DNA from 4 places in the Nonomuraea sp. NPDC050404 genome. Region 1 is predicted to be linked to each of the others. Evidence: riboswitches for the same ligand, from Rfam matches in the RefSeq annotation. Region 1 holds a riboswitch; each other region holds the start of a gene.
What was found. A riboswitch is a leader RNA that binds a small molecule or an ion and turns the genes downstream of it on or off. The one in region 1 is predicted to bind thiamine pyrophosphate.

Region 1 (4,687 bases):
TACGTGGCGCGAGTGACCCAGGTGAACCTGGCCGCCCTGGCCGTCCTGGCCCGCGCGCCGCGCTCACCCGGGCGGGCGGCCATCGTGACGAGCCGCCTCACGAACGACACCGACCTGCGCTGGGACGCCAACCCCGAACCCGACATTTCCGGGTACGAAGTGGTCTGGCGGGACACAACCGAACCGAGCTGGACGCACTCCCGCTTCGTCGGAAACGTGACCTCGTACACGGTGGAGGGCTTGTCCAAGGACAACTTCCAGTTCGGGGTGCGGGCAGTGGACACCAAGGGCCACCGCAGCCCGGCCAGCTACCCGACCCCGGCAAGCTGACAGGTGAGCGGCCGGGTGGAACGTCCACCCGGCCGCAAGAACCGTCAGCCGGTGCCCTCCGACAGGGTCGTCGCCGACTGGGCGGGTGACCTGGGTGGGATGGAGCGCAGGTTGAAGGCGTAGCGGGCGACCGAGTCCGCGATCGCGTCCGCGTCCACGTCGAGCGCCGTGTCGTTGACGTTGGCGATCGTGTCGCACGCCAGGTGGTAGCAGACGTCGTACGCCACCCCCGCCGTGCCGCCGAACAGCGCCGCCTCCTCGGGCGTCTTGATGCCCTCGGCGCCGGTGAAGATGCCGCCGGACGGGATGCCCACGGCGATGAACGGCCCGTAGTCCGAGCGGCCGTCGAAGTCCGTGCCGACGGTCGGCAGGGACCTGGTGCCGTAGAACGCCTCGAACTGCTCCTCGATCTGCGCCGATCCGGGCGGGCCCGCCGGCGAGCCGACGCCGTCGGAGTCGTCGCCGTCATACAACTTGTAGGCGTAGTTCGGCGAGGCGACCATGTCGAAGTTCAGGTAGACCCTGATGCGGTCCCGCTGCGCCTCCGACAGGGCGTCCACGTACTGGTCCGAGCCGAGCAGGCCGATCTCCTCGGCGGCCCAGAAGGCGAAGCGCACCTTGTTCTTGACCGGGAAGTACCCGCCCATCTCCTCGGCCACCTCCAGGATGGCCCCGGTGCCCGAGCCGTTGTCGTTGATGCCGGGCCCGGCGGTGACGCTGTCGAGGTGCGCGCCGACCATGACGACGTTGCGCGGGTCGCCGAAGCGGCTCTCCGCGATCACGTTGTTGTTGGTCCCGAGCACCAGGTTGGCGTCCACCTTGATGCGCACGGTGGGGCTGCCGGTGGCCAGTTCGTTGCCCGCCGCGAAGCTGGCGAACACCATGGGGATGCCGGCCCGCCACTCGCCGATGTTCAGCGGGAAGGGGTCGGTGCGTCCCGGCTGGCCCTCGTTGAAGACGATCAGCCCGGAGGCTCCGGCGGCGGCCGCATTGTCCACCTTCTGTACGAAGGGGCAGGTGCCACGCTGGATGAGCGCGATCCGGCCGGGCACGAAGCCGGCGAAGTCCGACGCCTCACAGCCGCTGGTGGAGCTGGGTACCGGAGCGGGCGGCAGCGTCAGGTCCACGCCCTGGACCTGCGCGGTCACGTCGCCGGCCGGTGAGGGCTCGAAGGTGACGAAGTCCGTGCCCGGCACGTACGTCTTCGGGGTGGGTGCGGTGATTTGGAGGACCGGCGGAGAGTTCTCCGACCAGCTCTCGACGAAGTTGATCGGGTTCAGCGTGACCTTGAATCCGGCCTTGCGCAGTTTGCCGGCCACGTAGTCGACGGAGGCGTCGTAGCCGGGGCTGCCGGCCGCGCGGTTGCCGCCGTTGGCGGTGGCTATGGCCTGTAAGGCATCGAGGTGCTTCTTGGCGTTGGCTCCCTTGACCTGCTTGACGAGCAACTTGGCGAACACGTCGTCGAGACCGCCCGCGTTGGCCGGCGCGGCCATGGCCACTGCTAAGGCGAGTGCTGTGATCAGCGCGATGACGATTCTTCGCATACGGGTCCCCCCAGGACGATGGGAATCGCGGCGTGCAACCCCCCGAGTCGCCGATTGCCCGAAAGTAACCCGCCAAGGAATCAGCGGGAAGACCCACTATTGTGGCAAATTCCGGACATCATCCGGGGATAGATCACTTCTCGCGGCGAGCGCGGGCGCGCCTCTTCCCCTCATGCATCGCCTGTACGCGGGCGACCGGAATCGTGTGCCCCTCCTCGACCAGATCGGCGGGCAGCCGCTGCGGCGCGGGCATGTGCTCACCCCAGGGATCGGCCCCGCCCAGCAACCCCGGCGCCGTACGCAACGTGAAGTCCCTCGGCGCCACCCGGTCCAGGTCCGCCCAGGCCACCGGGAAGGAGACGGGAACCCCAGGTCGGATGCGGGGACTGTAGGCGGCCACCACGGTCGCGCCGCCGGCGCGGGTGGAGTCGAGGAACACCTTGCCCTCGCGGTCCTCGCGGATGAACGCCGTGGTGGCCAGCGCCGGATCGATGCGCTCGGCGCGCGCGGCCACCGCGCGGGTGGCCGCCGCCAGGTCCTCCATGCCCGTGTCCCCGGTGACGGGCACGAACACGTGCACGCCCTTGGCCCCGCTCGTCTTCACCGCGCCCGCCAGCCCGGCCTCCTCCAGCGCCTGCCTGACCAGGAACGCGCCGCGCACCGCCAGCAAGAAGGAGTCGTCGTGCTCGGGCGGGTCAAGGTCGAGGATGAGGTGGGTGGGCTTGTCGCCGGCGTACAGCGCCGGGTGGTATTCGACGGCCCGCTGGTTGGCGAACCACAGCAGCGTCTTCCTGTCCTCGCAGAGCGCGTACGTCACCTGCCTGCGCGACGCCTCCGCCCACAGGGACACCGACTTCACCCAGTCGGGGGCGTACTTGGGCAGGTTCTTCTGCATGAACGGCTGCTGCCCGGGCCGCACCCGGATGACCGACAGCGGGCGCTCGCGCAGCGCGGGGATGATGCGATCGTGCACGGCGTCGAGGTAGTCGACCAGGTCACGCTTGGTGGCCTCGGCACCGTCGAACAGCGGCTGGTCGAGATTGCTCAGGGCGACACCGTCACGCGTCTCATCAGCGGCCACCCGCCCCACAATGCCGACACTCGAACGTGTGGTCAACTACCGGCGGCTGTTACAGTGGGCCGCTGACGCGGGGTGCCCGGACGGCCGGGCTGAGATCACACCCGTCGAACCTGATCTAGTTCGCACTAGCGAAGGGACGTCGCAGCCTTGAGCGCTGTTCCCAGAGTTCTGTCCATCGCGGGCACCGATCCCAGCGGCGGCGCCGGCATCCAGGCCGACCTGAAGACCTTCTCCGCGCTCGGCGCGTACGGCATGACGGTGGTCACCGCGCTGGTGGCGCAGACCACCACGGGCGTGACCGGCATCCACGAGGTGCCCGCCGAGTTCGTCGCCCAGCAGCTCGACACGTTGCTGACCGACGTGCCGGCGGACGCCGTGAAGATCGGCATGCTGGGCAACGCCGAGCTGATCAAGGCGGTGGCCGGGGCGCTGGACGTGTACGGGCCCGCGTACGTGGTGCTCGATCCCGTCATGGTGGCCAAGAGCGGTGACCGGCTGCTGCCCGCCGATGCCGTGACCGCGTTGCGTGAGACGTTGTTGCCCCGCGCCGACCTGATCACCCCGAACCTGCCCGAGGCGGCGGACCTGCTCGGGGAGGCGCCGGCCGGGAGCCTGGCGGAGATGCGCGCGCAGGCCGGGCGGCTGCGTGCGCTGGGGGCGCGGCAGGTGCTGCTCAAGGGTGGTCATCTGGACGGCGACACGTGCGTGGACGTGCTGGCGACGCCCGAGGGCACGGTCGAGCTGGCCGCGCCGCGCGTGGATACCCGCAACACCCACGGCACCGGCTGCACGTTGTCCTCGGCGATCGCGGCGCTGCGCCCGCGTCACGACGACTGGCCGGGCGCGGTGCGGGCGGCCAAGCAGTACCTCACGGGGGCGCTGCTCGCCGCCGACGACCTGGACGTCGGGCATGGTCACGGGCCCGTCCACCACTTCCACGCGATCTGGAAATGAGCACGATGTTCTGCGAAGACATGTGGCTGCGCACAGCCGACCTGATGACCGCCATCCACGAGCACCCGTTCATCCGCGCCCTGGGCGACGGCACCCTCGACCGCGACCGGTTCGGGTTCTACATGGTGCAGGACGCCCGCTACCTGGAGGCGTACAGCAAGGCGCTGGCCACGGCCTCGGCCCGCGCCACCGACCCGGCCGACGCCGCGTTCTGGGCGCAGAGCGCGCACACCGCGCTGGCCGCCGAGCGCCTGCTGCACGCCGCCTACATCGAGGACCCGGACCTCGCCACGTCACCGACGTGCCTGGCGTACTCGTCGTTCCTGCAGGCCACGGCGCTCACCGCGCCCTATCCGGTGATCGCGGCGGCTGTGCTGCCGTGCTTCTGGATCTACCAGGACGTCGGTACGGCGCTGCTCAAGCGGGCCGGGGACACGTCCGACCACCCCTACGGCAGGTGGATCTCCACCTACTCCGACCCGGCCTTCGCGGCCTCCGCCGAGCAGGCCAGGGCGATCGCCGACCGGCTCGCCGCCACCGCCGATCCGGACACCCGCGAGGCGATGGACCGGGCGTACGGCAGGGCGGCGGCGTACGAGTGGATGTTCTGGGACAGCGCGTGGCGGCGCGAGACCTGGCCCACGGCGCAGTGGCTCGCGCCCTGAGTCAGGGGGCTTTGGAGGCCATCATCTCCTTCTCCTCGCGGGTGGCGATGAGGCCGGCCGGCGCGTAGATCTTGGACTCCTCGAACGGCGCCTCGGTGCTGGGCAGCGGCTCC
Region 2 (4,687 bases), on a different contig from region 1:
GCGCGACTACGAGGGCAGGAGCCTGCTGGAGGGCAGGAGGGCCCTGATCACCGGCGGCGACTCGGGCATCGGCCGGGCGGTGGCCGTGGCCTTCGCCAAGGAGGGGGCGGACGTCGCGATCGCCTACCTCAGCGAGCACGACGACGCCGCCCACACCGGGAAGCTCGTCGAGGCGGCCGGGCGGCGCTGCGTGTTGCTGCCCGGCGACCTGGGAGAACGCGCCCACTGCGGCTCCGTCGTGGAACAGACCGTCTCGGAGCTGGGCGGGCTGGACGTGCTGGTGAACAACGTGGCCTACCAGCAGCCGGTGAACGGTCTGGAGGAGTTGTCCGACGAGCAGTGGGAGCGCACGTTCGCGGTCAACATCCACAGTTTCTTCCACGTCACGAAGGCCGCGCTCGCGCACATGCGCGAGGGCGCGGCCATCGTCAACACCTCCTCGATCAACGGGCTGCGCGGCAACAAGACGCTCATCGACTACTCCGCCACCAAGGGCGCCATCAACGCCTTCACCTACTCCATGGCGCAGAACCTGGTCGATCGCGGGATCAGGATCAACGCCGTGGCACCCGGGCCGGTGTGGACGCCGCTGATCCCGGCGACCATGCCGGAGGAGAAGGTGGCGAAGTTCGGCGAACAGGTCCCGATGGGGCGGGCCGCCGATCCGGACGAGATCGCCCCCTCGTACGTGTTCTTCGCCTCCAACCGGCTGTCGTCGTACTACACGGGCGAGATCCTGGCCCCGATCGGCGGGGAGACGCTACCCGGTTAGTCGACGTAGAGATTGCCGCCGAGCCTCCTGAATTCGGCGGCTTTCTCCGCGTAGCCCGCATCCCTGATCTCGGCGGCCTTCTCCGCGTAGCCCGCGTCCCTGATCTCGTGGCTGATCCGCATGGAGCAGAACTTCGGCCCGCACATCGAGCAGAAGTGCGCGGTCTTGGCCGGCGCGGCGGGCAGCGTCTCGTCGTGGAAGGCGCGCGCCGTGTCGGGGTCTAGCGACAGGTCGAACTGGTCCTCCCAGCGGAACTCGAAGCGCGCGTCGGACAGCGCGTCGTCCCACTCCTGCGCCTTCGGATGCCCCTTTGCCAGGTCAGCGGCATGAGCGGCGATCTTGTACGTGATCACGCCCGTCTTGACGTCGTCCTTGTCCGGCAGACCGAGGTGCTCCTTGGGCGTGACGTAACAGAGCATCGCGGTGCCGAACCAGCCGATCATGGCGGCCCCGATGCCCGAGGTGATGTGATCGTAGCCGGGCGCGACGTCCGTCACGAGCGGGCCCAGCGTGTAGAACGGCGCGTCGTCGCAGAGCTCGCGCTGCAGGTCCACGTTCTCCTTGATCTTGTGCATGGGCACGTGGCCCGGCCCCTCGATCATCACCTGGACGTCGTGCTCGCGCGCGATCCCCGTCAGCTCGCCCAGCGTGCGCAGCTCGGCGAACTGGGCCTCGTCGTTGGCGTCGGCGATCGAACCGGGGCGCAGGCCATCGCCGAGCGAGTACGACACGTCGTAGCGGGCCAGGATCTCGCACATCTCGGCGAAGTTCTCGTACAGGAAGCTCTCGCGGTGGTGCGCCAGGCACCAGGCGGCCATGATCGAGCCGCCGCGCGAGACTATTCCGGTCTTACGCCCTGCGGTGAGCGGCACGTACGCCAGCCGCACGCCCGCGTGCACGGTCACGTAGTCGACGCCCTGCTCGCACTGCTCGATCAGGGTGTCGCGGTAGACCTCCCACGACAGCAGCTCGGGCCGGCCCTTGACCTTCTCCAGCGCCTGGTAGATGGGCACGGTGCCGACCGGTACGGGCGAGTTGCGCAGGATCCACTCGCGCGTCTCATGGATGTCGTTTCCGGTGGACAGGTCCATGATCGTGTCGGCGCCCCACCTGGTGGCCCAGGTCATCTTCTCGACCTCCTCCTCGATGGAGGAGGTCACCGCGGAGTTGCCGATGTTGGCGTTGATCTTCACGAGGAAGTTGCGGCCGATGATCATCGGCTCGGACTCGGGGTGGTTGACGTTCGCGGGGATGATGGCCCGGCCGGCGGCGACCTCCTGGCGTACGAACTCGGGCGTGACGCCCTCGCGCACGGCCACGAATTCCATCTCCCTGGTCACCAGCCCGCGCCGGGCGCAGCCGACCTGCGTGACCGGCTGACCGGCCGCGCGCCGCTCGCCGATCCACCGCTCACGCAGGCGTGGCAGCCCGCGCCGCAGGTCCGGCTCGTAGGCGGGGTCGGTGTACGGGCCCGAGGTGTCGTACAGCGTCACCGACGAGCCGTTGGACAGGTTGACCTGCCGCATGGGCACCCGCAGGTCACCGTTGTAGATCTTGGAAAAGCGCGCGTCGCTCATCGCGCAAACTCCCTTCGCCGGCATTATCCGGAGCAGGTTCTGGCGGTCGGCGGCTGTCAGCCGTCCTCTCAGCCCGGTCCGCACCGGGCTCCCGCGTTGGTCGGCGATGATCGTACCCACGGCCCGCCCGGCCCGAAACCTCGCGGGCGAGGTTTGGCGATCGCCGTCAGCGGTACGGTCCCATCAGGGGAAACATGAGAAAAATCGCCGCTGTCGTTGGACTACTCGTCGTGATGACCGCCTCCGGCGCCACTGCCGCCGCCGGTGACGGCATGCAGCAGCACGAAGTGAGCCAGGAGCAGTACGACACTCTGATCGCCCAGTGCCGCTACGCCGACACGGGGAAGGGGAAGTGCCGTGCGGCGGTCAGGGAGATGTATCGCGTCGGCAAATCCGACTCGACGCTCGACTGCCGGACATACTCCGGCGTGTCCGTCTGTGGCACACTCAGGCTCAGCAAGACCGAACGCGCGTGCACCCGCGACTCACAGGCGGCCGGAATCCCGTTCCGCCGGGCGGAAGTGGAGTGTTACGCCCTGCCCTGAGGAGCTGTGGTCTTGATCATCGTAGGCGCCGACGGCTCCCGTACCGGCCTGGAGGCGGTCGGCTGGGCCGCGGCCGAGGCGGAGCTGCGCAACTCTCCGCTGACCATCGCGTACGCCGTACCCAAATGGGTGAGCGAGGACACCGCCGTCCAGCACTACGCCGAGGTGGCCAGGTGGATGCGCGACGGCGCGCACTCCGTGCTGGACGCGGCCAGGGACCGCGCCCGCCGTGAGTGGCCGCAGGTGCTCGTCGAGGGCATGCTGGTGCCGGGCGACCCCCGCTCGGCGCTGATCAGGATGTCCGAGGGCGGCGCACTGCTGGTCGTGGGCAGTCGCGGGATCGGCGGGGTGCGGGGGCTGCTGGTGGGGTCGGTCGCGCACGGGGTGGCCGCGCACGCGCGTACGGACGTCGTGCTCGTTCACGAGACACCCGCCTCCCCGCGCGGCGAGATCGTGGCCGGGGCCGACGGCTCGCCGGGCGCCGAGCGGGCGCTCGAATTCGCCTTCACCGAGGCCGCGTTGCGGGGCGCACGGGTGCGCGCCGTCCGGGCCTGGGCCTGGCCCCAGGCGGGCGGCTTCGAGGCGGCCTCCCCCGAGCGCGAACGGGACACGGTCGGAGCCCTGGAGGAGTCGCTGGCCGAGCACCGGAAACGGCATCCCGGGGTGCAGGTGGTGGCCGAGGTCGTGCGCGGGCATCCGATGGAGGTGCTGAAGGAGGCCGCGGTACGGGCCGATCTGCTGGTCGTGGGGTCGCGGGGGCATGGGCAGCTGGCCGGGATGTTGATCGGCTCCATCAGCCAGGCCCTCCTGCACCACGCGCCCTGCCCATTGGCCGTGGTACGCGGCTGAAAGTTACATTCGTCCGCCCTGGTCAGAGGCTCCGACTTGATCGCCTCCTTCCCGCGTACGGCCGCCGATTTTACGATCTGCGCAGGCTTACGACGGGAGAGCAGACGATGCGCAAGACCGGCTCCGTGCTGGCCGCGCTGGTGGCACTGGCCGCGGCGGTGTTATTCGCCACCACCGCCACGGCCAGCGCCGCCGCCACCAGGATCATGCCCTTGGGCGACTCGATCACCGGATCCCCCGGCTGCTGGCGGGCGATGCTCTGGAACCGCCTCCAGAGCTCCGGCCACACCAACATCGACTTCGTCGGGACCCTTCCGCCGCAGGGCTGCGGAGTGGCGCACGACGGCGACAACGAGGGGCACGGCGGCTACCTGGCCACCAACGTGGCCAACCAGAACCTGTTGACCGGCTGGTTGTCCGCCACCCGGCCCGACGTCGTACTCATGCATTTCGGCACCAACGACGTGTGGAGCAACATCGCGCCGGCGACGATCCTCAGCGCGTTCACCACGATGGTGAACCAGATGCGGGCCAGCAATCCCAACATGAAGATCCTCGTCGCCAAGATCATCCCTATGAACCCGTCCAGCTGCGGAGAGTGCGCCCAGCGCACGGTGAACTTCAACAACGCCATCCCCGCCTGGGCCGCGGCCACCACGACCGCGCAGTCGCCGATCACGGTGGTGGACCAGTGGACGGGCTTCAGCACGGGCACCGACACCTACGACGGGGTGCACCCGAACGCCGCGGGCGATCAGAAGATGTCCGACAAGTGGTACACGCCCCTGGTCAACGCACTCGCCGGCACCGACCCCGGCACCCCCACCCCCACCATCACCCCGACCATCACCCCGCCGCCTACGGGAGGTTGCACGGCCACGTACAAGGCGACCGGGCAGTGGCAGGGCGGGTTCCAGGGCGAGGTCACCGTCAAGAACACCGGT
Region 3 (4,687 bases), on a different contig from region 1:
CGAGACGGTACGCAAGCTGCTGGGCGACCCCCATCTGGACGAGCACGGGGTGTCGACGCTGCGCCAGATCATCGACGACACGGGGGCGCTGCAGGAGTGCGAGGACCTGATCGGCGACTACCTGGGCGAGGCACTGTCGGCCCTCGACCCGGCCCCGATCACGGCGGACGCCCGCACGGCCCTGACCGACCTCGCCATCGCCGCCACCTCACGCAAGACCTGAGGTCAGGCCGCACGCCAGAGTCGGCTCGACTCCCGCAGGACCTGAGGTCAGGCCGCACACGAGGCCCGAAGCGGCGTCACCTGGACCAGGAGCGCCCGCCGGGTTGGGCGGGCGCCTCGGGTCAGGTGGCCGAGAGCCGCTTGGCGAACTCCGCCGCCGCCGCGCCGGGGTCGTCGGCGTCGGTGATCGCGCGTACCACCACCACCCGGCTCACCCCGTGCGACATCACCTCGTCCAGGTTGTCGAGGTCGATGCCGCCGATCCCGAACCAGGGCCGCGTTGCTCCCAGCGACGCCGCGTGCCGCAGCAGCGGCGGGCCGGGGGCGGGGCGGCCCGGCTTGGTGGGCGTGGGCCAGATGGGGCCGCAGCAGAAGTAGTCGACGCCCTCCTCCACGGCCGCGGCGGATGCCTCGGCGGCGGAGTGGGTGGACCGTCCGATGACGATGTCGTCGCCGAGTATCTCTCGCGCGACCGTCACAGGAAGGTCGTCCTGCCCCAGATGGAGCACGTCGGGCCGGGCGGCGTAGGCGAGGTCCGCCCGGTCGTTGACGGCAAGGAGCTTGCCGTGCCGGTCGCAGGCGTCGCGGAAGACCTCGAGGAGCGCGAGTTCTTCGCGCGCCTCCAGGCCCTTCTCCCGCAGCTGGATGATGTCCACGCCGGAGGCCAGCACCGAATCGAGGAACTCTGCCAGGTCACCGCGGTCGCGGCGGCCATCGGTGCAGAGGTAGAGGCGGGCGTCAGAAAGCGAGGGCTTGGGCACGCCGCTTGACCTCGGTGTGACGGCCGGCCCTGATCGCCTCGATGGGCGAGCCGGGCAGGGATTCGTCAGGGGTGAAGAGCCAGCGCAGCGACTCGACGTCGTCGTAGCCGGCGTCCAGCAACACGGTCAGTGTGCCGGGCAGACCCTTCATCACGTCCTTTCCGTCGAGGAACACCGCGGGCACCTGTGGCCCGCCGCTGCCCCGGCGTACGCCGAGGAGCTTGTGATCCCGCAGGAGTTGTTTGGCCCGCCCGACCGGAAGGTCAAGGCGCGAGGCCACTTCAGGGAGTGTCAGCCACTCGTCCACGAGTTGGTCGGTCTCCCGGTCGATCTGTGCAACAGAAAGCGTCACGAAACCACAACTACCACATGCCGTGCTTGCTCAAACAACACAATCCCGTAGGGGTACTTCTGGATCTACCAGGCGTTCCGCGTCCAGACGCCCGCCGGAGGCGATGATCCGGCGTCCCTGCACGTAGTCGCGGGGCCGGTCCACGGCCAGCACCGCGGCCACGACATCGTCGGCGGTGAGCCAGACGGCCGACCATTTTCCCTCCGGGTCGCCCCGGTAGATGAGCCGCTCGCCCGCCGGGTGGTGGCCGGTGTACTGCATCATGTGGCCGAACTGCTCCGACCAGAAGTACGGCACCGGGTCGTACACCGCCTCCTCCCCCAGCAACGACGCGGCTGCGACCTCGGGGGCGTTGAGGGCGGTGTCCCAGTGCTCCACCCTGAGCCTGGTCCCCCAGCGGCGCGACCACCAGGCGGCGCAGTCGCCGACCGCGACGACACCCGGCAGGGAGGTACGCAGGTGCTCGTCGGTGACGACGCCGTTGTGCAGGTCGATGTCGGCGCCGGCCAGCCATTCGACGGCCGGGCGCACGCCGATGCCGGTGACCACCACGTGGGACTCGACGAACTCGCCGCCCACCAGCCGCACGCCGCCCTCGTCCACGGAGTCGACCATGGTGTTCAGCCGCAGGTCGATGCCGTCGTACCAGTGCCGGGTACGGGCTCCGATCTCGGTGCCGACGGCGGTGGCCAGCGGGGTCGGGGCGCTCTCGACGACCGTCACGGCGCAGCCGGCGCGGCGCGCGGCGGTGGCCACCTCCGCGCCGATCCAGCCGGCACCGATGATCGTCACGCGGGCACCGGGAACGAGCACGGCGCGCAGTTCGTGGGCGTCGTCGAGGGTGCGCAGCACGTGCTGGAGGCCGTCGCCCGGCAGCCTGATCGGGTCGGCGCCGGTGGCGATGACCAGGCCGTCGTAGGCGATCTCGCCCTCGGTGGTCTCCACGACGCCGGCCCGCAACGACTTGGCGCCGACGCCCGGCAGGAAGTCGACCCCCAGGGCGTCGAGGTCGGTGTCGACGAAGCTGGTGTCGGCCTCGCCCTTGAGCACGGCCTTGGACAGGGGCGGGCGGTCGTAGGGGCGATGGCGTTCCTGACCGATCAGCGTGATGCGGCCGGTGTGGCCGCGCCCGCGCAGGACCTCGACCGTACGCACCCCGGCCAGGCCCGCTCCCACCACCACGACTTGGTTCACGTTCATGACCATAACGGGGGCGGTGCGTGCGCATCGAACCGAGGCCGTAGGCTGAGGTACGTAAGACGCGCGGGAGTCCGGCCATTACCGGGCTGAGAGGAAGGCTTTACCGGGCCTTCGACCGCAAGACACCTGATCCGGATCATGCCGGCGAAGGGAGCGCATGTGGATGTGATCGTGGGTGGCGGGGTCGTCGGGCTCTCCGTGGCCTGGCGGATGGCCCGCGCGGGGCGGCCGGTCACCGTGGTTGACCCGGCTCCCGGCACCGGGGCCTCGTACGCGGCGGCGGGGATGCTGGCCCCGGTCAGCGAGGTGACCTACACCGAGACGCCGCTGCTGCGGCTGGGGGTGGCCGCGCTGCGCCGCTGGCCCGCCTTCGCCGCCGAACTGACCACCGACGCCGGCCTCGACCCCGGCGGCGAATCCGGCGGCGAATCCGGCGGCGAATCCGGCAGTGGCCCCGACGGCGATCCGGTGCGCGAGCCCGGCGGTGGGATCGGCGGCGTTTCCGGTGACGGCTTCAGCGGTGGCTCCGGTGGCGATCCGGCGCGCGGGCTGGACCTGCGCTCGGACGGGACGCTGGACGTCGCCTTCGGGACCGACGACCTGGCGGCGCTGGATGAGCTGGCGGGCTACATGGACAAGCTCGGCCTGCCGGTCCAGCGGCTGACCGGGCGCGAGTGCCGGCGCCTGGAGCCCATGCTGGCCCCCTCGGTGCGTGGCGGCCTGCTGGCGCCCGGCGACGCGTGGGTGGATCCGCGCCGCGTGACGTCCGCCCTGCTGGCCGCGCTCGAACGCCTCAGCGTCCCCCTGGTGCGGGCCCGCGCGACCGAGCTGCTGCGCGAGGACGGCCGAGTCGTGGGGGTACGCCTGGCCGACGCCGACCAGCGTGAAGTGCAGGGCGAGCGGGTCGTCGTGGCCGCAGGGGCGTGGAGTGCCGGGCTGGCCGAGGTGCCGGTGCGGCCGGTGAAGGGGCAGATCATGCGGTTGCGTTCCCCGCAGCCGCTGCTCAGCCGATGTGTACGCGGCACCGTACACGGCTCGTCCGTCTACCTGGTCCCCCGAGGCGACGGCGAGCTCGTCGTCGGCGCGACCCAGGAGGAGATGGGCTTCGACACCAGGGTCACCGCGGGCGGCCTGTACGAGCTGCTGCGCGACGCCAGGGAGCTGGTGCCGGGCGTCACCGAGCTGGAGGTGGCCGACGTGGTGGCGGGGCTGCGGCCGGGCACGCCCGACAACCTGCCGCTCATCGGGCCATCGGGCACGCCGGGGCTGGCGTACGCGACGGGACACCACCGGGGCGGCGTGCTGCTCGCCCCGCTCACGACGGAGATCCTGCTGGGCGCCCTGACGGGCGAGGAGAGCGAGCTGGCGGCGTGGTGCGCGCCGGCAAGATTTCGGGAAATTTCATGATTATTAGCATCAACGGGGCCGCGCACGAGGTCGCCGACGGCATGACCGTGGCGCAGGCCGTACGCACACTGACCGCGGCGACCACCGGAGTGGCCGTGGCACTGAACGACGAGGTGGTCACACGCGGCGCCTGGGAGACGACGGCGCTGAGCGACCGTGACCGCGTGGAGGTTCTGACGGCGGTGCAAGGTGGATGATCTGATCATCGCCGGGGAGAAGTTCTCCTCCCGGCTCATCATGGGAACCGGCGGCGCGCCCTCGCTGGAGGTGCTCGACCAGGCGCTGGCGGCGTCGGGCACCGAGCTCACGACGGTGGCGATGCGCAGGCTCGACCCCGGCGCCCGCGGCTCGGTGCTGGACGTGCTGCGCGAGCGCGACATCAAGGTGCTGCCGAACACGGCGGGCTGCTTCACCGCGGGCGAGGCCGTGCTGACGGCCCGGCTGGCAAGGGAGGCCCTGGGCACCAACTGGCTCAAGCTGGAGGTCATCGCCGACGAGCGCACGCTGCTGCCCGACCCGATCGAGACGTTCGACGCGGCCGAGCGGCTGGTGGCCGACGGGTTCGTGGTGCTGCCCTACATCGGCGACGACCCGGCGCTGGCGCGGCGGCTGGAACAGGCGGGCTGCGCGGCCGTGATGCCGCTGGGCGCGCCGATCGGCTCCGGTCTTGGCATCCGCAACCCGCACAACATCGAGCTCATCGTGGAGGCCGCCACCGTGCCGGTGATCCTCGACGCGGGCATCG
Region 4 (4,687 bases), on a different contig from region 1:
CGCGTACGTCCAGTCCAGGCCGACGCCGAGGAACAACGCGTAGGCCAGCAGGCCGGACAGCAGGCCGCCGAGCACGACCTTGGCGTTGCCGTACCGGTTGACCAGCCAGGGCGTGAGCGTCGGGGCCAGCACCACGTCGGCGGCCGCCGCCAGCAGGGCCAGGCCCGTCTGGATGGCGGACCAGCCGCGCAACTCCTGGAGGTAGAGGGTGAGCAGGAACTGGAAGCCGAAGAACGAGGCGGTGAGCAGGGCGGCCATCAGGTTCGCCCGGACCAGCGGGCCCGAGCGCAGGATCCCGAGCCGGACCAGGGGATGGGCGGTGCGGCGTTCGATGGCCACGAAGGCCGCCAGCAGGGCCAGGCCGCCGGCGAAGGCGGTCACGGTCAGCAGCGGGCCGTCGGAGACGTGCTCAAGGCGTACGACGCCGTAGACCAGCAGCATCATCGCTCCCGTGATGCTCACCGCGCCCGCCACGTCGAAGGAGCGCGCCCCCGGACGCTCCCCGACCGGCTCCTTGAGCAGCGGGATCGCGGCCAGCAGGATGACCAGTGCCAGCAGGACGGGGGCGAAGAACACCCAGCGCCAGCCGAACGCGGTCAGCAGGCCGCCGATCACCAGCCCGAGCGCGAAACCACCCGCGGCCGTGCCCGCGTAGATGAGCAGGGCCTGGTTGCGCTGCCTGCCCTCGGGGAAGTTCGTGGTGATCAGGGACAGGCCGGCGGGCGTCATGAACGCGGCGGCCACCCCGGTGACGAACCTGGCGACCAGCAACACCCAGCCGTCCTGCGCGAAACCGCCCAGACCGGAGAAGACCAGGAACACCGTCAGCCACAGCAGGAACATCCTGCGCCGTCCCAGCAGGTCGGCCGCCCGGCCGCCGAGCAGCATGAAACCGCCGTACCCCAGCACGTACGCGCTCACGACCCCGCTCAGCATGCCCGTGGACAGCCCCAGGTCGGCCCGGATCGACGGGAGCGCGATGTTCAGCATGGCCACGTCGATGCCCTCAAGGAAGATGGCCCCGCACAGAACGATCAGTACGCCCCATGAGCGGGCGGATGTAGGCACAACAAACCCCCGGTTACGAATAGTAGGTCGGTTCTCTCTTGTAACCGTCCAAATCATGCGTCAACATGGAATTTCATGGAAGACGGCACTTTGAGGTCACTCAGTTACTGCGAAGGCACCATGGATGACGACTACGACGTGCGCCAGTGGGATGTCCGGCAGGACTGCGAGGTCCGTCAGATACTCGACCGCATCGCGGACAAGTGGTCGCTGCTGGTGATCGCCCTGCTCGACTGCCAGAGCCTGCGCTTCACCCAGCTCCGCCGCGAGATCGACGGCATCAGCCAGCGCATGCTCAGCGTCACCCTGCGCCAGCTCGAACGCGACGGCCTGGTCAGCCGCACGGTGTATCCCGTCGTGCCGCCCAGGGTGGACTACGCGCTGACGCCGCTCGGCCGTACCCTGCACCAGACCATCAAGCCTCTGGTCACGTGGACGGAGGCGCACCAGGAGCAGATAGCGGCGGCACGTGCCGCCTACGACGCCAGGCACGAGATGATGGAGGCATGACCGTTCCTGAGATCGAGGCCGGCGCCGTTCCCGCCGACGCCTACCTGCTCGACGTCCGCGAGCAGGACGAATGGCTGGCCGGGCACGCCCCCGACGCCGTGCACATCCCGATGACCCAGATCCAGGGCCGGGTCGAGGAGGTCCCCGAGGACCGGAAGATCTACGTCGTGTGCCGGGTGGGCGGGCGGTCCATGCAGGTCGCGGCCTGGCTCAACCGGCTCGGGCGCGACGCGGTCAACGTCGGCGGCGGCATGCAGTCGTGGGAGTCCGCCAGCCGCCCGATGGTCAGCGAGACGGGCCAGCAGCCCTACGTCGCATAAAGCGGGACAGGGCAGCGGCCCCTACGCCGCACAAAGGCCGCACAAAGTACGTCGCTTAAAGTACGTGAAGGCGCCCTCTATGGCGGTTCAGCCGCCATTGAGGCATGATGAGGGCGCAAACTTCAGATAGTCGCGGGAGCTCGGGGTGCCGGGCTGAGAGGGCAGCAAGTGATCCGCTGCCGACCGCCTGAACCTGTCCGGGTAATGCCGGCGTAGGGAGTGTGCGATGGCGCGCGTCGCCGACGAAGTTCCGCTGACACTCGAAGGCAGGCCGCCGAAGACGCTGGGCGTGCTCGACCAGGGTGCGCTCTGGGCGAACCTGGGCGTCAGCCTCCTCGGCTTCTCCGGGGCCATGTTTCTGCTCAACCCGCTCGGGAACGCCCCGCTCAGCCTGTCCGCGGCGCTCGTGGCCACCGTGGTCGGCAGCCTGATCGGCACGGCCATGGTGGGCCTTTCCGCCATCCCGGGCACGCGCACGGGGCAGCCGTCGATGGTGCTGCTGCGGGGGCTGTTCGGGGCCAGGATCTCCTATCTGCCTACGGTGCTGAACATCGTGCAGATGCTCGGCTGGGGGGCCTTCGAGCTCTGGGTGATCGCGATGGGGGCCAGCGCGATCTTCGGCGCGGTGCCGTACCAGGTGTGGGTGATCGTGGCGGGCGTGCTGACCACCGCGCTGACGATCTGGCCGCTCGGGTCGATCCGGGTGCTGCGCCGGTACGTCACCATCGGCGTGATCATCTCGATGGTCTGGTTCACGGTGGTGTTCCTGCGCGAGGCCCCCGCGCACACCGGCGGGTCGTGGAGCGCCTTCCCGGCCGCGGTGGACTACGTGATCGCGCTGTCGGTGTCCTGGGTGCCGATGGCGGCCGACTTCGCCAGGCACTCCCGTTCCAGCGCCGCCGCCTTCACCGGCGTGGTCGGCGGCTACACGCTGGCGCAGGTGGCCTGCCTGGGACTGGGCGTGTACGCGGTGGCGATCGCGGGCTCCTCCGACCCGGCCGCCGTCTTCGGACCGTTCGTCGCTGCGCCGCTGGGCGCGTTGTTCTTCGGCATCCTGGTGCTGCGCGAGACCGACCAGTCCTTCGCCAACGTCTACTCCACCACGGTCTCGCTGCAGAACCTGATGCCGCGCATGGACCGGCGGGTGTTCTCCGTGGCCATCGGCGTGCTCACCGTCGCGATCGCGCTGATCGTGGACGTGACGTCCTACAGCGCGTTCCTGGGCGTGATCGGGGCGGTGTTCGTGCCGATGTTCGCGGTGCTCGCGGTGGACTACTTCGTGCTGGGCGGGGCCGGTCGCTGGAACACCGCGCACGACGCGCCCTCGCGCTGGGCCATGCTGATCCCGTGGGCGCTGGGCTTCGTGGCCTACTGGCTGACGACCTCGACGCCGTCCGTGGCGGCCTGGGATGCCTTCTGGGCCGGCGCGCGGGAGGCCATCGGCTTCACCCGGCAGACGTGGATGAACGGGGCCCTGGGCGCGGCTCTGGTGGCCGGACTGGTGACGCTGCTCCTCGGCCTGCTGCTGCGGCGGCGGCGCTGAGCCCCAGTCGGTGGTCGGCCCGTTGTGGCGACGCTGAGCCCCAGCCGACGCTCAGCCCGTTGTGGCGGCGCTGAGCCGCCCCGGCGGGCGCTCAGCCCGCGGTGGCGGTGCGGCGTTCGACGTTGAGCAGGTGCTGCTTGGCGGACTGGCCGCCGGCGTAGTCGCCGAGCGCGCCGTCCTCGCGCACCACCCGGTGGCAGGGCACGATCACGCAGACGGGGTTGGAGGCCAGCGCGTTGCCGATCGCCCGCAGCGCGCGCGGCCTGCCGATGCTCTCGCCGATCTGCTCCAGCGTCGTGGTGGTGCCGTAGGGGACGGCCATCGTCTTCTGCAGCACCGTACGCGCGAAGGTCGTGGCCAGCGTCAGGTCCACCGGCGTGGCGAACGCGCGCAGCCGCCCGGAGAAGTACGCGTCCAGTTCCCTGCGCACCGGGTCGAGCCGTCTGGCGTCGGGCCCGATGAAGCGGCCCACATGCCGGGACAGCAGCTCGTACACGTCGTTCTCAGGCTCGAAGCTGCACGCCGCGATGCCCTTGCCCGTCACGGCCAGCATCAGCGTGCCCACCGCGCCCTCGTAGGCGCCGAAGGCGATGTCGGGTGGCGTCTGACCCCGATAGGTGCTGGAGGTCACCCGCAACAGGGCATCGAGGTCGTTACTCGACATGCCACCACCTCTCCCACCGCAAGGGAATCACCGTGACCGCAGCGTATCGGACGGATCGCCCGACGTACCCACCGCGCCACGTGCACTATGGAGGAGTGGGGGACGAATGGGCCGGTAGTGACGATGAGATAGCACGCGCGGCGCTCGCCAGTTCACCCAACGCCATCGTGGCACTCGACAGGGACCACGGCGTGCTGGTGTGGAACTCGGCGGCGGAGCGCGTGTTCGGCTGGACTGCGGAGGAGATGCTCGGGCGCAGGCCGCCGATCGTCCCCGAGGAACTGGCCGCCGAGCACAACGCCGCGCTGGAGCGGGTGCGCACCGGCGAGCCGGTGTCCCTGGCCACCAAGCGCCTGCGCAGCGACGGCACCGTGCTGGACCTGCGGGTGGACATCAGCGCGCTGCGCCTGGGCAACGCCGTGGGCGGCTACGTGTGCGTCTACCACCCCGCGCTGGCCGACGCGCAGGCCAGGGACCGGATGGCGCGCCGTGCCAGACTGGTGCGCCGGCTCACCGACGTGGTCGGCGACATCAACTCCGAGCTGGAGTTGTCGGCCGTGCTCGACCGGATCTCGGCCAGCC

Region 2: linked by a shared signal. The riboswitch ahead of thiC (phosphomethylpyrimidine synthase ThiC) and the one ahead of thiD (bifunctional hydroxymethylpyrimidine kinase/phosphomethylpyrimidine kinase) in region 1 are both predicted to bind thiamine pyrophosphate.
Region 3: linked by a shared signal. The riboswitch ahead of AB0I81_RS22050 (FAD-dependent oxidoreductase) and the one ahead of thiD (bifunctional hydroxymethylpyrimidine kinase/phosphomethylpyrimidine kinase) in region 1 are both predicted to bind thiamine pyrophosphate.
Region 4: linked by a shared signal. The riboswitch ahead of AB0I81_RS09770 (cytosine permease) and the one ahead of thiD (bifunctional hydroxymethylpyrimidine kinase/phosphomethylpyrimidine kinase) in region 1 are both predicted to bind thiamine pyrophosphate.

What each region holds. Positions count from the first base shown of each region.
Region 1 covers NZ_JBFAKB010000040.1:56,275-60,961, forward strand. Annotated here, with positions in the region: gene AB0I81_RS57255 (M28 family metallopeptidase) at 1-330, shown strand, start outside; gene AB0I81_RS57260 (M28 family metallopeptidase) at 375-1,874, opposite strand; gene AB0I81_RS57265 (ATP-dependent DNA ligase) at 2,008-2,955, opposite strand; TPP riboswitch at 3,014-3,109, shown strand; gene thiD (bifunctional hydroxymethylpyrimidine kinase/phosphomethylpyrimidine kinase) at 3,103-3,909, shown strand; gene AB0I81_RS57275 (TenA family protein) at 3,915-4,574, shown strand; gene AB0I81_RS57280 (carbon starvation CstA family protein) at 4,576-4,687, opposite strand, start outside.
Region 2 covers NZ_JBFAKB010000035.1:3,020-7,706, reverse strand. Annotated here, with positions in the region: gene AB0I81_RS54255 (SDR family oxidoreductase) at 1-772, shown strand, start outside; gene thiC (phosphomethylpyrimidine synthase ThiC) at 769-2,349, opposite strand; TPP riboswitch at 2,342-2,454, opposite strand; gene AB0I81_RS54245 (hypothetical protein) at 2,544-2,894, shown strand; gene AB0I81_RS54240 (universal stress protein) at 2,907-3,743, shown strand; gene AB0I81_RS54235 (cellulose binding domain-containing protein) at 3,851-4,687, shown strand, end outside.
Region 3 covers NZ_JBFAKB010000007.1:401,673-406,359, reverse strand. Annotated here, with positions in the region: gene AB0I81_RS22070 (polyprenyl synthetase family protein) at 1-223, shown strand, start outside; gene thiE (thiamine phosphate synthase) at 345-983, opposite strand; gene AB0I81_RS22060 (Rv2175c family DNA-binding protein) at 961-1,335, opposite strand; gene AB0I81_RS22055 (FAD-dependent oxidoreductase) at 1,366-2,535, opposite strand; TPP riboswitch at 2,589-2,705, shown strand; gene AB0I81_RS22050 (FAD-dependent oxidoreductase) at 2,695-3,942, shown strand; gene thiS (sulfur carrier protein ThiS) at 3,939-4,139, shown strand; gene AB0I81_RS22040 (thiazole synthase) at 4,132-4,687, shown strand, end outside.
Region 4 covers NZ_JBFAKB010000003.1:290,645-295,331, forward strand. Annotated here, with positions in the region: gene AB0I81_RS09755 (MFS transporter) at 1-1,068, opposite strand, end outside; gene AB0I81_RS09760 (helix-turn-helix domain-containing protein) at 1,189-1,578, shown strand; gene AB0I81_RS09765 (rhodanese-like domain-containing protein) at 1,575-1,898, shown strand; TPP riboswitch at 2,021-2,134, shown strand; gene AB0I81_RS09770 (cytosine permease) at 2,125-3,441, shown strand; gene AB0I81_RS09775 (methylated-DNA--[protein]-cysteine S-methyltransferase) at 3,533-4,105, opposite strand; gene AB0I81_RS09780 (PAS domain-containing sensor histidine kinase) at 4,201-4,687, shown strand, end outside.